Regions from separate parts of the Streptomyces sp. NPDC001137 genome, predicted to be linked through region 2. Evidence: riboswitches for the same ligand, from Rfam matches in the RefSeq annotation. Region 2 holds a riboswitch; each other region holds the start of a gene.
What was found. A riboswitch is a leader RNA that binds a small molecule or an ion and turns the genes downstream of it on or off. The one in region 2 is predicted to bind cyclic di-AMP.
Positions count from the first base shown of each region.

Region 1: another riboswitch for cyclic di-AMP. It lies ahead of ABT254_RS14760 (M23 family metallopeptidase); the one in region 2 lies ahead of ABT254_RS35180 (C40 family peptidase).
Region 3: another riboswitch for cyclic di-AMP. It lies ahead of ABT254_RS01430 (C40 family peptidase); the one in region 2 lies ahead of ABT254_RS35180 (C40 family peptidase).

Region 1 covers NZ_JBEPBA010000006.1:296,387-301,162, forward strand. The annotation lists gene ABT254_RS14755 (alpha-galactosidase) at 1-1,211, shown strand, start outside; cyclic di-AMP (ydaO/yuaA leader) riboswitch at 1,519-1,686, shown strand; gene ABT254_RS14760 (M23 family metallopeptidase) at 1,691-2,590, shown strand; gene ABT254_RS14765 (SGNH/GDSL hydrolase family protein) at 2,844-3,629, shown strand; gene ABT254_RS14770 (TetR/AcrR family transcriptional regulator) at 3,753-4,373, opposite strand; gene ABT254_RS14775 (glutamate dehydrogenase) at 4,481-4,776, opposite strand, start outside.
Region 2 covers NZ_JBEPBA010000023.1:103,384-108,159, forward strand. The annotation lists gene ABT254_RS35170 (ATP-dependent Clp protease proteolytic subunit) at 1-608, shown strand, start outside; gene ABT254_RS35175 (hypothetical protein) at 616-924, shown strand; cyclic di-AMP (ydaO/yuaA leader) riboswitch at 1,340-1,473, shown strand; gene ABT254_RS35180 (C40 family peptidase) at 1,477-1,950, shown strand; partial or broken gene ABT254_RS46595 (LysE family translocator) at 2,061-2,411, opposite strand; partial or broken gene ABT254_RS35185 (LysR family transcriptional regulator) at 2,418-2,745, shown strand; gene ABT254_RS35190 (ATP-binding protein) at 2,883-3,341, opposite strand; gene ABT254_RS35195 (helix-turn-helix domain-containing protein) at 3,555-4,415, shown strand; gene ABT254_RS35200 (DUF397 domain-containing protein) at 4,425-4,652, shown strand; gene ABT254_RS35205 (8-amino-7-oxononanoate synthase) at 4,724-4,776, opposite strand, start outside.
Region 3 covers NZ_JBEPBA010000001.1:306,732-311,507, forward strand. The annotation lists gene pcrA (DNA helicase PcrA) at 1-2,087, opposite strand, end outside; cyclic di-AMP (ydaO/yuaA leader) riboswitch at 2,490-2,641, shown strand; gene ABT254_RS01430 (C40 family peptidase) at 2,650-3,804, shown strand; gene ABT254_RS01435 (tellurite resistance/C4-dicarboxylate transporter family protein) at 3,904-4,776, shown strand, end outside.

The sequences.
Region 1 (4,776 bases), on a different contig from region 2:
TCATCCCGGACGCCGACCAGGACCGGCCGGTGCTGTTCAACTCCTGGGAGGCCACCGAGTTCGACATCTCCGAGGAGCAGCAGGGTGCCCTCGCGCGGCGGGCCGCGGCGATCGGCGTCGAGCTGTTCGTGGTCGACGACGGCTGGTTCGGCAAGCGCACCAGCGACCGCGCGGGACTCGGCGACTGGACGGTCAACCGGGACCGCTTCCCGAAGGGCCTCAAGCCTCTCGCGGACTATGTGCACGCCCTCGGCATGCAGTTCGGCATCTGGGTCGAGCCCGAGATGGTCAACCCGGACAGCGACCTCTACCGCGCGCACCCCGACTGGGTGCAGTTCCAGCCGGGTCGGAAGCGGACGGAATTCCGCAACCAGCTCGTGCTGAACCTGGCCCGGGAGGACGTGCGGGAATACCTCTGGGAGCAGCTCGACGCGCTCCTCTCCAGCGCCCCCATCGACTATGTGAAGTGGGACTTCAACCGCTGCTTCACCGACGCGGGCTGGCCCGGCGAGTCCTACCCGCAGCGCCTCTGGGTCGATCATGTCCGGGGCCTTTACGCCCTGTTGGGCCGGCTGCGGGCGGCCCACCCCGGTGTGGCCTTCGAGTCCTGCTCGGGCGGCGGCGGACGGATCGACCTCGGGATCATGAGCCGTACGGACCAGGTGTGGACCTCCGACAACACCGATCCGCTCGACCGGCTCGCCATCCAGCACGGCTTCAGCCAGATCCACCCCGCGCGGGTGATGGCCGCCTGGGTCACCGACAGCCCGAACACCCAGCTCAACGGCCGGGTCAGCTCGCTGCGCTTCCGGTTCGTGAGCTCCATGGCCGGCGTGCTCGGGGTCGGCGGGGACCTCACCCGGTGGACCGAGGAGGAGCTCGCCGAGGCCGGCGAGTGGGTGGCGCTCTACAAGGAGATCCGGCCGCTGGTGCAGCACGGCGACCTCTACCGGCTGCGGCCCCCGCGCGGCGGGCTGAGTGCGGTGCAGTACATGCGCGGGGACGAGGCGGTCGTCCTCGCCTGGCTCCAGGCGCAGAGCCACGGCGAGCCCGTACCGGCGCTGCGACTGCGGGGCCTCGACCCGACAGCCTGGTATGAATGCCCCGAAACGGGCGAAATCCATAGCGGTGCCGTATTGCTGCATCACGGTCTGAGGACGGGATTGCGTGGCGACCTCGATGCGGCAGTTTTCCGTCTGCGGCGCATCTGAGCCTTCTGTCCGGTTTGGCGCTCCTTCTGCCTCTTCATTCCAACTCGCTCCCGAATAGGGGAACCTGGAGCAGGGGCACGTGAGGAGCGTCATATCCGTGACGGTGCGTGGCGCGTCATGTCCACGTAATTCATATGCTCAACAAGGCTGTTTGACGGAGACGATCACCCCGGAATTCACGCAGGGTCACGGCGTTTTCTCTCAAGGGATCAATAAAAACGCATTCACGGGGAACCGGCACTTGTTCCTCTGCGTCTTGGTCGCTTACGTTCGCCACCAATCCGGACGGACGCCCAATCCTGCCGCCGCCCGGTACCCGCAAAACTCACCCGTGAACGGCAGGAGCGGGGGACCCACAGGTACAACTGCCTGTTCCGGTCTCCGGAACGGCTAGGGGTAAAGCCGCGTCGCATGCGCGGCCGGGCATCTCCAGCCCGAACCCGACAGCTCACCTCGCAGGCGCCGGAGAGGAATTCGTCATGCCCGCGAAGGGTAAGCACCGTCGCCCGAAGCCCCAGCGCTTCACCCGTTCCATCGCCGTCGCCGGAACCGGTGGCGCCGCACTCGCTCTCCCGCTCATGGGGGCCACCGGCGCCCATGCCGCCACCACTCAGTCCCCTCCCCGGGCGGTTTCCGAAAAGGCCGTCCAGTCCCTTCCGGTCGCCGAGAAGAAGGCGGCCCGGAAGAGTGCCGGCGGCAATGCGGGTGTGCGGACCTATTCGGTACGGGCCGGCGACTACCTCTCGAAGATCGCCGACGAGCAGCATGTCGCCGGCGGCTGGCACAGGCTCTACTCGGACAACCGCAGGGCCGTCGGCGACGACCCGTCGCTGATCCACCCGGGCCTGAAGCTGACGATCGGCCGGAAGGCCGCGACGGACACCGCCAAGTCGTCCTCCTCGTCCGCCTCGAAGACGTCCTCCTCCGCCGGCAGGGCGACCGCCACCAAGGCCTCCCAGTCCGCCCCCACCGGCTTCACCCTCCCGGTGATCGGCGGCACCATCGGCACCGGCTACCACGTGGCCGGCAGCATGTGGTCCAGCGGCTACCACACCGGCGTCGACTTCGTCGTCCCGACCGGCACCTCCATCAAGTCCGTGGGCGCGGGCACGGTCGTCTCCGCGGGCTGGGGCGGTGCCTACGGCAACCAGGTCGTCGTCAGGCTCGCCGACGGCTACTACGCCCAGTACGGCCACATGTCCCAGATCTCCGTCTCGGCCGGCCAGTCCGTGACCGAGGGCCAGCAGCTCGGCCTGTCCGGCGCGACCGGCAATGTGACCGGCCCGCACCTGCACTTCGAGATCCGGACCACGCCCGACTACGGCTCCGACGTGGACCCGGTCGCCTACCTCCGCTCGAAGGGCGTCGGCGTCGGCTGACATCCCCCGCAGTCAACTGCCTGACACAGCTGCCGAAGGCCGGACCTCGATCCCCGGGTCCGGCCTTCGGTGTCGCCGCACAACATCGCTGACGCCTCAACAGCCCTGGTAGGAAGGTTATTCCGGGCTTGGTGAACACTTTAGAAGTGGCTTATCTCACCGCGCGTCAACCCTTTCCTACGGTCGCGTAGGTCACATTCGAAGGTGAATCATGGTCGGTGTGGCAGACGATTCGAAGAGTGACAGCAGATCAGTGATCGGGTCGTACGTTGCGGTGGGGGACAGCTTCACCGAGGGCGTCGGCGATCCCGGCCCCGACGGGGCGTTCGTCGGCTGGGCCGACCGGTTCGCGGTACTTCTCGCGGACCGGCGACCCGAGGGCGACTTCAGTTACACCAACCTCGCCGTACGCGGCAAACTGCTCGACCAGATCGTGGAGGACCAGGTACCGCAGGCCGTCGAACTGGCGCCGGACCTGGTCTCGTTCTGTGCGGGCGGCAACGACATCATCCGTCCCGGCACCGACCCCGACGAGGTCGCCGAGCGTTTCGAGCGGGCGGTGGCCAAGCTCACCGAAGTCGCCGGCACCGTCATGGTGACCACCGGCTTCGACACCCGTGGCGTCCCCGTGCTCAAGCACCTGCGCGGCAAGATCGCCACCTACAACGGTCATGTCCGGGCCATCGCCGACCGGTACGGCTGTCCCGTGCTCGACCTGTGGTCCCTGAAGACCGTCCAGGACCGCAGGGCGTGGGACGGCGACCGCCTTCACCTCTCACCCGAGGGGCACACGCGTGTGGCGTTGCGCGCCGGGCAGGTCCTCGGTCTCGAGGTGCCGGCCGACCCGGACCAGCCCTGGCCGCCGCTCCCGCCGCGCGGCACCCTCGAGGTGCGACGGGACGACGTGCACTGGGCGCGTGAGTACCTGGTGCCGTGGATCGGCCGCCGGCTGCGCGGCGAGTCGTCCGGGGACCACGTCACGGCGAAGGGTGCGCTGTCGCCGGACGACATCAAGATGCGGATCGCTTCGGTGGCCTGAGGGCTGCCAGGAGTCGCCTGAAAACCGTACTGGGCGGGGTGCTTCGGATGGCTGGAGAACGGCCCTCGCCGCGACGGGCGGTGAAGCGGCCCGGTGGCACTGAGCCCCCGCCGAGTGCGGGGCTCAGTGCTCCGAAGCCGTCGACATCGCCCGCTCCAGCCCCAGTTCCCGGGCCAGCGCCTCGTCCACCCACTCCTGGGCCCGTGCCCGCGACACCGCACCGGCGTACGAGGTCAGCTGTACGGCGAGCCCGTCCAGCAGGGCGGTCAGCCGCAGAGCCGCGCCGTGCGGGTCCGGGCAGTCGAACTCGCCCGCGGCCACGCCCTCCGCGATGACCTCGGCGATCGCCGCCTTCCACTGTCTGTCGAGGTCGCGCGTGACCTCCCGCAGCGAGGGCTCGCGCAGCGCCGCCGCCCAGCCCTCGATCCACAGCCGCCAGCCCTTGGCCTGGCCCGTCGGCGCGTACCAGCGCACCGCCGACCGCAGTCGCCGCAGCGCCGTCGTACGGCGGCCGAGAAGCCGGCGCAGCTGCGCGAGGTCGTCCTCGGCCGCGAAGGTGAAGGCCGCGGCGACCAGCTTCTCCTTGGTCGAGAAGTGGTACAGCACCAGCGCGTTGCTCACGCCGAGCGCCGAGGCCACGTCGGCGATCCTGACCGCCGCCACACCCCGCGCCTCGATCTGCCCGATGGCGGCTCGCAGCAACTCCTCGCGCCGCTCGGCCACACTCAACCGCACTCTCGCCACGCCGTCACCCTATTCCGTCGCCGCTGACAGCGCCGGGTGAGGCCGTCAGTTGGCGGGTTCCGGAGGGTGCGGGCTGCGGCCGTACCCCTGCCCGACCCGGCCCGTCGTCACCGGTACCAGCCGAAGCGTTCCGCGATCACCGGCAGCCGGTCCGCGACGATGGCGTGCGCGGCCGCCCGCGGGGTCGTCCCGTCGGACTCCGCGCGGGCCAGCATCTGCTCGGTCAGGGCGCGCATCGAGCGGCGGGTGTGGGTGAACGCCTCCTCCGCGTCCGCGCCGATGTCGCCGAACAGGGTCCACCACCACCAGGCGTTGGTCCCGGAGTTGACGACCACGTCCGGCAGCACGGTCACCCCGCGCGCGGCCAGCAGCTCCTCAGCCTCGGGCAGTACGGGCATGTTCG
Region 2 (4,776 bases):
TGCCCGAGTTCACCGAGCGCACGAGCTCCGGCACCAAGACGATGGATCCGTACTCCAAGCTCCTGGAGGAGCGGATCGTCTTTCTCGGGACGCCGATCGACGACACCTCGGCGAACGATGTGATGGCCCAGTTCATGCACCTCGAGTACCAGGCCCCGGACCGGGACATCTCGCTCTACATCAACTCCCCCGGCGGCTCGTTCACCGCCACGTCGGCGATCTACGACACGATGCAGTACGTCGGCTGCGACGTGGAGACGATCTGCCTCGGGCAGGCCGGCTCGTCCGCCGCGGTGCTGCTGGGGGCGGGCACGCCGGGCAAGCGGTTCGCGCTGCCGGGGGCACGCGTGGTGATCCATCAGCCGCTCCTGGCCGAACCCATCGAGGGACAGACCAGCGATCTGGCCATCCAGGCCGAGGAGTTGGGCCGGATGCGGGCCCGGCTGGAGGAGATGCTCGTACGGCACACGGGACGCAGCCCGGAGCAAGTCGCCGCGGACATCGAGCGGGACAAGATCCTGAACGCCCAGGAAGCCGTGGAATACGGCCTGGTGGACCGGATCATCCCCAGCCGCAAGTCCACCCTCGCCCCGCCCACCGGGCGGTGAGCGGCCGGTGCTCCCACCCGAACTCCCGCCGTTGCCCGCCCTCACGCACGCCGAGGGTGAGTTGATCGACCGTTACCTCGACGTGGTCGACCTGCTCGGCCGCATCAACCCCGCGCAGCACGGCGACACGTATCGCGGGCTGCGGGCCGCGCAGGCGCTGGTGAGCAAGGCGGCCCAGCTGCGCGACGCCCTGGCGCTGATGCACCAGCGGGGCGAGACCGAACTGCACGCCCCGACGCTGGGGCGCGCCCTGCGGGTGCTCGACGGGGAGCGGCGCACCGCCCGGGTCACGGTGCCGCCACCGCCCCACAGTTGACGCACGTATGACCGGTCCGGGCCTTCCGCTTGTCGGCGAAGCGTCCGGACCGGAGGTCAAACGGACCAAACGAGGTACCCCCATTCGGCGTAGTCGCGGCTCCTTTTTCGCGACCGTCAGGGTTGCGCAACGCGCCTGCCGCAAGGCCGGAATCTGGTGCTCCGGTGCTGGTCCGGGCCTCCTCGGGGGCCTCAACGCCCCCTCGAACGCAGGGGTGTCCACCCGAACGGGTGAGTGGTGAGTAACGACACAAACTCCCGGTTCCATTGGGATTTTCGGACTTGTATGGGTGAAGATCCCTGTCTGACGACAAGCCCCCGCCGCAGCGGCGGGGCGATCCGGGCGGACGCCGAGTCCTGCCGCCGCCCGGATGACCGGTCGACAGGAGTGGATCGGCAGGAGTGGAGGACCCAAGCAAGACGGGTCGCCGGAACGGTCACGCCATGACCGGGTCGAGCAGCCCTTGGGGTGAAGCCGCGTCAGCGGCCGGGCAACTTCGCCAGCCCGAATCCGACAGGTCATCCTTCACAGGCGGCTGACGAAGGGTTGCGCATGACTGCGCTCAATCGTGTCCCGTCGCTGATGGTCCGGGCCGGTACGGCCTCGGCCCTCACCATCGCCGCAGTGGGCGGCTCCATCGTGGTCCCGGGCGTCGCCTCCGACGCCTCGGCAGCCACCATGGCGACGAAGGCACTTCAGATCGCGGCTTCCAAAAAGGGTTCCCCGTACAAGTGGGGCGCCAGCGGACCACGCCGGTTCGACTGCTCAGGGCTCACGCTGTACTCGTTCAAGAAGGCGGGCAAGAAACTGCCCCGTACGGCGGCCCAGCAATACAACAAGACCCGGCACATCTCCGCGAAGAGCCGGAAGGCCGGAGACCTTGTGTTCTTCCACTCGGGCTCCAACGTCTACCACGTGGGCATCTACGCCGGGAAGGGGAAGATCTGGCACGCCCCGAAGTCCGGGGACGTCGTGAAGCTGCAGAAGATCTGGACCTCCAGCGTCTGGTACGGCCGGGTCAGCTGACTCTCCCGCGGGGGCGACGGCAACCTGACGTGCCGTCGCCCCCGCGGGGCATGACGCGACATCAAAGGCCCGGCGGCGCTTCGAGGAGAAGCACCGCCCCCAGAGCCGCCGGCAGCAAGCAGCAGCGTCCGGGGCAGCGCCGCACCGCCCGCGGGCACGAACCGCGGCAGCAGACTCAGGAAGGTGATCGGCGCCTTGGGGTTCGGGGCATTGGTCATGAACCCCTACGCGCGGCGGACACCGGCACCTCGACGCTCCCCGTACGGGACCGGCGCAGCCCCCGCAGCGTCCTCAGGCCCACGTACAGCACCGTAGCCGCCGCCGAGCAGCCGAAGTGCCCGGAAGAGCGCCGGAACGGCGGCCAGGACCGCGGCGACGCCGGCCACCGCAAGCGCCGTCTGCAGAAGCGGCCCGCCCCCGACACCGAGTGCGCAGGCGACACCGGCCCGGCGGGAGACGAGGGTGCCGTGGCGGAGGCGGGCTCGATCACCCGCGCCGCCGAGCGACTCGGCTGTACGGCGCCCGCGCCCTCCCAGCAGCCGGCGAAGCTGGAGCGGGAGGCCGGCACAGCGCTGCTCGTGCGGCATCACCGCAGGGCGCGCCTGACGGGTGCGGGAGAGCTGCTCGTTGCCCGGGCGCCGGGTGCTGGACGAATGGGAGCGGGCGCGGCACGAACTGGCGCAGCTGACCGGGCTCTCGGGCGGCACGCGCCTGCTGGGGACGTTCCTGACGGCGGGGATCCAGCTGCTGCCGCCGGTGCTCAGCGCGTTCCGCCGGGCACATCCCGACGTGGAGGGATGCACCTGCTGGAAGGGGGCGAGTTGCGCCGTACGGTCTCGGTCGCCCACCGCCCCGACGAGGTGGCACCGGCCGCGGACGCCTTCCGGGCGCTGTGCGCGGGGCGTTCAGCCGGGCGCGGCTCGGTTGAGCGACTACGGCTCCTGCTGCCCCGCCGCCGTCACGGGCTGGGCCGGTACCGTCCACGGGAGTTCGATGGTGACCGTCTTGCCGCCCTCGCGGGTGGGGCGGACATGCAGTCGGCCACCGCATTCGGCAGCGAGCCAGCGGATGATCACCATGCCGCGGCCGTTGTCCTGCTGCACGGCGGCGGGCAGCCGCTTGGGGAAGCGGGGGTGACTGTCGGTGACACCGATGCGGAGCTGCTCGTCCCGGTGGAGTTCGATGTCCACCGTGAAGGTGGGCGACTGACCGAAGGTGTGCTGTACCGAGTTGGTGGCGAGTTCGGAGACGATGAGGCGGATGGTCTCGGCGGCCTCCGTGTCCGCCGGCAGTCCCCACTCGGCCAGCGTGGTGACCACGAAGCCGCGGGCCGCGGAGACCGAGGCGGGATCGCTCGGCAGAGTGACGGATGCTTCCAAATGGTCTGCCATGGCGCGGTCGTCCCTTTCCCACGGGACCGGAGTCCGACACGGAGCGGATGGTTCGAGTACGGTCCCGGACTGGTGCTTCGTCGCCAGACTGCCATTACCGCGCCCGTCACGGGTGGCGATCCACCAAGATATGCATATATCTGTCCCCCAAAGCGGTGAACTCTGCGACGAGAGACCGTATTTGGGTGGCACGGAAGGAGTAAGGAGAAGCGCATGCAACACGGTCCCGCGGTGCGCCGCCGGAAACTGGGCGCCGAACTGCGTGCGTTACGCACGAGCGCGGGGCTCACCAGTGGTGAGGCCGCCCGGCTCGTGGGCTGGCACCAGTCGAAGGTGAGCCGGATCGAGACCGGCGCCAGCGGGGTGAAACCGGCCGATGTGCGGTTACTCCTGGACGCCTACGCCGTGGCGGACGCCCAACTCCGTGAATTGCTGCTGGTGTTGGCAGGATCCGACGAAGGAGGCGGCCGGCATCACTGGTGGCACGCCTATCGCGGGGTACTGCCCCCGACCTACCGCGATTTCATCAGTCTGGAGTCCCAGGCGAGCTCGATGAGCACGCTGGAGACGTCCGTGGTGCCCGGCCTTCTGCAGACGCCCGCGTATGCGCGCGCGGTGACCCGGGCAGCCGTCGGCGGACTGGACGACGAACGGCTCGACGCCCTGGTCGAGGTACGGCTGGCCAGGCAGGACGTACTGCGTTCGGATCCGCCGCTGGAGCTGAGCGCGGTACTGGACGAGGCGGTGCTGCGCCGGGAGATCGGCGGCCCCGAGGTCATGGACCAGCAGCTCGAACGGCTCCTGGAGGCGGCGCGTCTACCTCAAGTGCGGCTTCAGGTACTGCCGTTCGCTGCCGGAGCGCATGTCGGCGTCACCGGACCTTTCGTAATCTTCTCATTTTCGAGCACTTCCGATCTGGACGTGGTTGTTCTCGACCACTTGACGAGTAGCCTCTACCTCGAACGGAAAGAAGACCTCCGGGCCTATACCGAGGCCTTCAACGCCCTTCAGAGCCACGCCCTTTCGCCCGAGGACTCGTTGGATTACATCGCCGGGATAGGTGACGGCGCGTAAGGAGGCACCATGTCAGCACTGCCTCGGAACGTACCCTCCAGTACCGATCTGCACGGCGTGCGGTGGCTGCGCAGCAGCTACAGCACGGGTGCGAACAACTGCGTGGAGACGGCACGGCCGCACTCCGGCCCGTGGGCCGGACTGCTCGCCGTGCGCGACTCCAAGGACCCGGCCGGGCCCGCCCTGCTCCTCTCCCCCGAGAGCTGGACGGACTTCACGGCCGCATACAAGTCCTGATCAGTCCCGATCGGCCCTGGCCAGTTCCGATCAGTTCCGCATCGTGCGGCACACGGCCGTGTCACGCCGACTCATGGTCGCGTCTCGCCGATCACACGTACAGCGCGTTCGATCTGCGCCTCGG
Region 3 (4,776 bases), on a different contig from region 2:
AGCCGCTCACGCGCGCGCGTGATGCCGACGTAGGCGAGCCGCCGCTCCTCCTCCAGCTCCTTGGTCTGGCCGAGGGCGCGCATGTGCGGGAAGACGCCGTCCTCCATGCCGGTGAGGAAGACCACCGGGAACTCGAGGCCCTTGGCGGTGTGCAGGGTCATCAGGGTGATGACTCCGGAGCCGTCCTCCTCCTCGTCGGGGATCTGGTCGGAGTCGGCGACGAGCGCGACCCGCTCCAGGAAGTCGGCGAGAGAGCCGGGCTCCTCGCCCTCACCGGACTCCTGCTCGAACTCCAGTGCCACGGCGGCGAGTTCCTGGAGGTTCTCGATGCGGGTCTCGTCCTGCGGGTCGGTGGAGGCCTGCAACTCGGCGAGGTAGCCGGTGCGTTCGAGGATCGCCTCCAGGACGGTCGCCGGGCCGGCGCCGGACTCGACGATCGTCCGGAGGTCCTCCATCAGCGTATTGAACCGCTTGACGGCGTTGGCCGACCGCGCCGCCATGCCGTATGCCTCGTCGACGCGGCGCAGCGCCTGCGGGAAGCTGATCTTCTCCCGCTGGGCGAGTGCGTCGATCATCGCCTCCGCGCGGTCGCCGATGCCGCGCTTGGGGACGTTCAGGATGCGGCGCAGCGGCACCGAGTCCTCGGGGTTGGCCAGCACCCGCAGATAGGCCAGGACGTCCCGGACCTCCTTGCGCTCGTAGAAGCGGACACCGCCGACGACCTTGTAGGGCAGGCCGACGCGGATGAAGACCTCTTCGAAGACACGGGACTGGGCGTTGGTGCGGTAGAAGACGGCGACGTCTCCCGCCTTCGTCTCGCCGGCGTCCGTGAGACGGTCTATCTCGTCGGCGACGAACTGGGCCTCGTCGTGCTCCGTGTCGGCGACGTAGCCGGTGATGCGGGCGCCCGCGCCCGCGTTCGTCCACAGGTTCTTGGGGCGGCGGGACTCGTTGCGCTCGATGACCGCGTTGGCGGCGGAGAGGATCGTCTGGGTGGAGCGGTAGTTCTGCTCCAGCAGGATCGTCGTCGCGTTCGGGTAGTCCTCCTCGAACTGGAGGATGTTGCGGATGGTCGCACCGCGGAAGGCGTAGATCGACTGGTCGGCGTCGCCCACGACGCACAGTTCGGCGGGCTGCAGGTCGTACTCGTTCGGCGGTACGTCCTCGTCGTGCGCGCCGGTGCCGACGAGTTCCCGTACGAGCGCGTACTGGGCGTGGTTGGTGTCCTGGTACTCGTCGACCAGGACGTGCCGGAAGCGGCGGCGGTAGTGCTCGGCGACGTCCGGGAAGGCGCGCAGCAGGTTGACCGTCGTCATGATCAGGTCGTCGAAGTCGAGGGCGTTCGCCTCGCGCAGCCGCGACTGGTACATGGCGTAGGCCTGGGCGAGGGTCTTCTCGAAGCCGTCGGCGGCCTGGGCGGCGAAGTCCTCCTCGTCGATCAGCTCGTTCTTGAGGTTCGAGATCTTGGCGCTGAAGGACTTCGGCGGGTAGCGCTTGGGGTCGAGGTCCAGGTCGCGGCAGACCAGGGCCATCAGGCGCTTGCTGTCGGCCGCGTCGTAGATCGAGAAGGAGGAGGTGAAGCCGAGCTTCTTGCTCTCCCGGCGCAGGATGCGCACGCACGCGCTGTGGAAGGTCATCACCCACATCGCGTTCGCGCGCGGGCCGACGAGCTGCTCGACGCGCTCCTTCATCTCGCCCGCGGCCTTGTTGGTGAAGGTGATCGCGAGGACCTGGCCCGGATGCACGTTCCGCTCGCCCAGGAGGTAGGCGATGCGGTGGGTGAGCACGCGGGTCTTGCCGGAGCCGGCGCCGGCCACGATGAGCAGGGGGGTGCCGGAGTGGACGACGGCCGCGCGCTGGTTCTCGTTCAGCCCGTCCAGGAGCGCGGCCGGGTCGATCGCCGGGCGAGGGGTGCCGTTGCGGTAGTAGGCATCCCTGTCCGGGGGCACGTCGAACTTCCCGCCGAACAGATCGTCCGGGACCGGCTCCGGTCCGTGATCGTCCTCGGGCGGCGGCGGAGGTTCCTCCTCGTGCCCGCGGGGGGCCTGGAGGTTCGCCAGGAAGCTGTCGTCAAAGAGGCTGCTCATCGCTCTCCGAGTCTAGGGCGCCCCACTGACAGCCCGCCGCCGCCCTGAGAACATCGCCGGAATCCGCCGACTCCCCCGGGCCTCGCAGGCCGCGGAATCCCCGATTCCTCCGGACCTGGCCGCGAGGTGTCCCTCGAGAACCGCGCCATCACGGTCCGTAATCGAACAGGTCGAGGCAGCCACCGAAGTGGACAGCTGCCACCGATCCGGTAGAACACGCACAAGCCGTCACAGTCCTACCCGGACTGACGCCCGTGTGCGGCCCGCTGACCAAAGGTCACGAAAATGTATCGGGCATATCGAACATCAACCTTCACAGAGGCCACACGGGTTGGCTACCGTTCCGGCAGGCCGCACGACCCCCACCGGCGAACGTCGCCGGGCCGCGCGGCCACCGCCGAGTCCGGGGCGCCGCCGCGCATCCGGAGCCGGGGACCCACACCGACCTTGGGGTGAATCGGTCCTCCCTTTCGAGGCACGGACCGTAGGGCAACCCTTCCGAAGCACCCGCCCGAACCCGACAGCTAACTCGGTAGGCGGAAGACGGAAGGAGTCGCCTCCCTTGGCGTCGCACCGCAAGTCGCGCCCCGCGGGTACGCGCGTAGCAGGCATACGCACCCCCGCCCTCGCCACGGCCGCCCTCACCTCGGTGGCCCTGCTGTCCCAGTCGGCGAACGCCGCCCCCGCCGCCGACGGCAAGCCCAGCCTCGAAGAGGTCGAGAAGAAGGTCGACGACCTCTACCGCCAGGCGGAGTCGGCCACCGAGAAGTACAACGCGGCCAAAGAGAAGACCACGAAGCAGCGCAAGAACGTCGACACCCTCCTCGACGACGTCGCCAAGCGCACGCAGAAGCTCAACGAAGAGCGGGAGCAGCTCGGTTCCTTCGCCGCGGCCCAGTACCGGACCGGAGCCGCCGCACCCGACACGGCGACCTTCCTGCTCGCGGACTCCCCGCAGGACTACTTCGACCAGACGCAGCTCATGGGGCGGCTGACCTCCCGTCAGAAGAGCGCGGTCGACGACTACTTCACCCAGCAGTCCGCGACGATGAAGAAGCGCGAGGAGGCCTCCAGGAGCCTTCAGACGCTCACCGAGACACAGAGCGACCTGCAGACCGCCAAGTCCACGGTGCAGAAGAAGCTCTCCGACGCGCGCGAACTGCTGTCGAAGCTGACCGCCGAGGAGAAGGCCCGGCTCGCGGCGATCCAGAAGCAGAAGGAGGAGGAGGCCGCCCGCAAGGCCGCGGAACTGGCGAAGCAGCAAGCGGCGGCGGAGAAGGCCAGGGAAGAGGCCGCGGCCCAGGACAGCGGCTCCTCCGCGGGCACGGGATCCACCTCCGCCGGCGACTCCTCGTACGCCACCAAGGCCGAGAAGGCGCTCGCCTTCGCCCGCGCCCAGATCGGCAAGCCGTACGTCTGGGGTGCCACCGGCCCCGACTCCTACGACTGCTCCGGCCTCACCCAGGCCGCCTGGAAGGCCGCGGGCGTCGACCTCCCGCGCACCACCTACGACCAGGTGAACGCCGGCACCACGGTCTCCCTCACCGACGCGCAGCCCGGCGACCTGATCTTCTTCTACGACGACATCAGCCACGTCGGCGTCTACATCGGCAACGGCATGATGATCCACGCCCCGAAGCCGGGCGCCTACGTCCGCGAGGAGTCGATCTACTACGGCGGCGCATCGATCATCCACAGCGTGGTGCGGCCCGCCTGAGGCACCGGGAAGCAGTGCACGCGCGCGTGCGGGGCAGTTTGTGACGCACGCGCGCGTGGCCCGCCCTGAACCCGCGCCGCACTCCCTAGCATCGGCCCCATGCCCGGCAGCATCGGCCCCGAGTCCGGCCCGACCTTCCTCCGCGCCTGGTGGGCGCGGCGCTCACCGGCGGCCGGGGCCGCCGTGATGGCGACCGGCATTGTGTCGGTCGGACTGCATCTGACGGGACACGAGGTGCTGTCACAGGTCGCCCTGGGCCTGGCCTGTGTCGCCTGGGTGGTGCTTGCGGCAGGCTTCGGTGTCCGTCTCGTGCGGGAACCGGCGAGGTGGCGGAGGGAGGCGGGGACGCCGGGCGCGCTGACCGCCGTCGCGGCGACCACCGTGCTCGGGACCCGGTTCTGCGCCCTCGGACGGCAGACCCTCGCGGCGGCCCTGCTCGCCCTGGGGGCCGTGCTGTGGCCGCTGCTGCTGGTGCAGGTCGCACGGCACTGGCGGCGTCGTATGCCGGGCGCGGTGTTCCTGTGCTGCGTGGCCACGCAGGGCCTCGCGGTGCTCGGCGCCACGCTCGCCGGTGCCCGGGCGACGGCATGGCTCGCGCAAGCGGCGCTCGCGCTGTTCTGGCTGGGGCTCGTCCTCTACGGCTGCGTGCTGGCCCTCTTCGATCTGCGACAGGTGACGGAGGGGCCGGGCGACCAGTGGGTGGCGGGCGGCGCGCTCGCCATCTCGGCGCTCGCCGGCTCGAGGCTGGTCGCGGCGGACAGCGCGCGCCTGTACCTGTGGAACGACGACGACCGCGGGGTCCTGCGCGCCGTCACCGTGGCGCTGCTCGTGCTCGACCTGACCTCGTACGCCGTACTGCTCGTCGCGGAGGCGGTCCGGCCGCGGCGCGGCTACGACGTGCGGCGTTGGGCGACCGTTTTCGCGCTGGGGACGACGGCGGCGGCCGTACTGTCCGTCGCGGCCGCCCTCGAC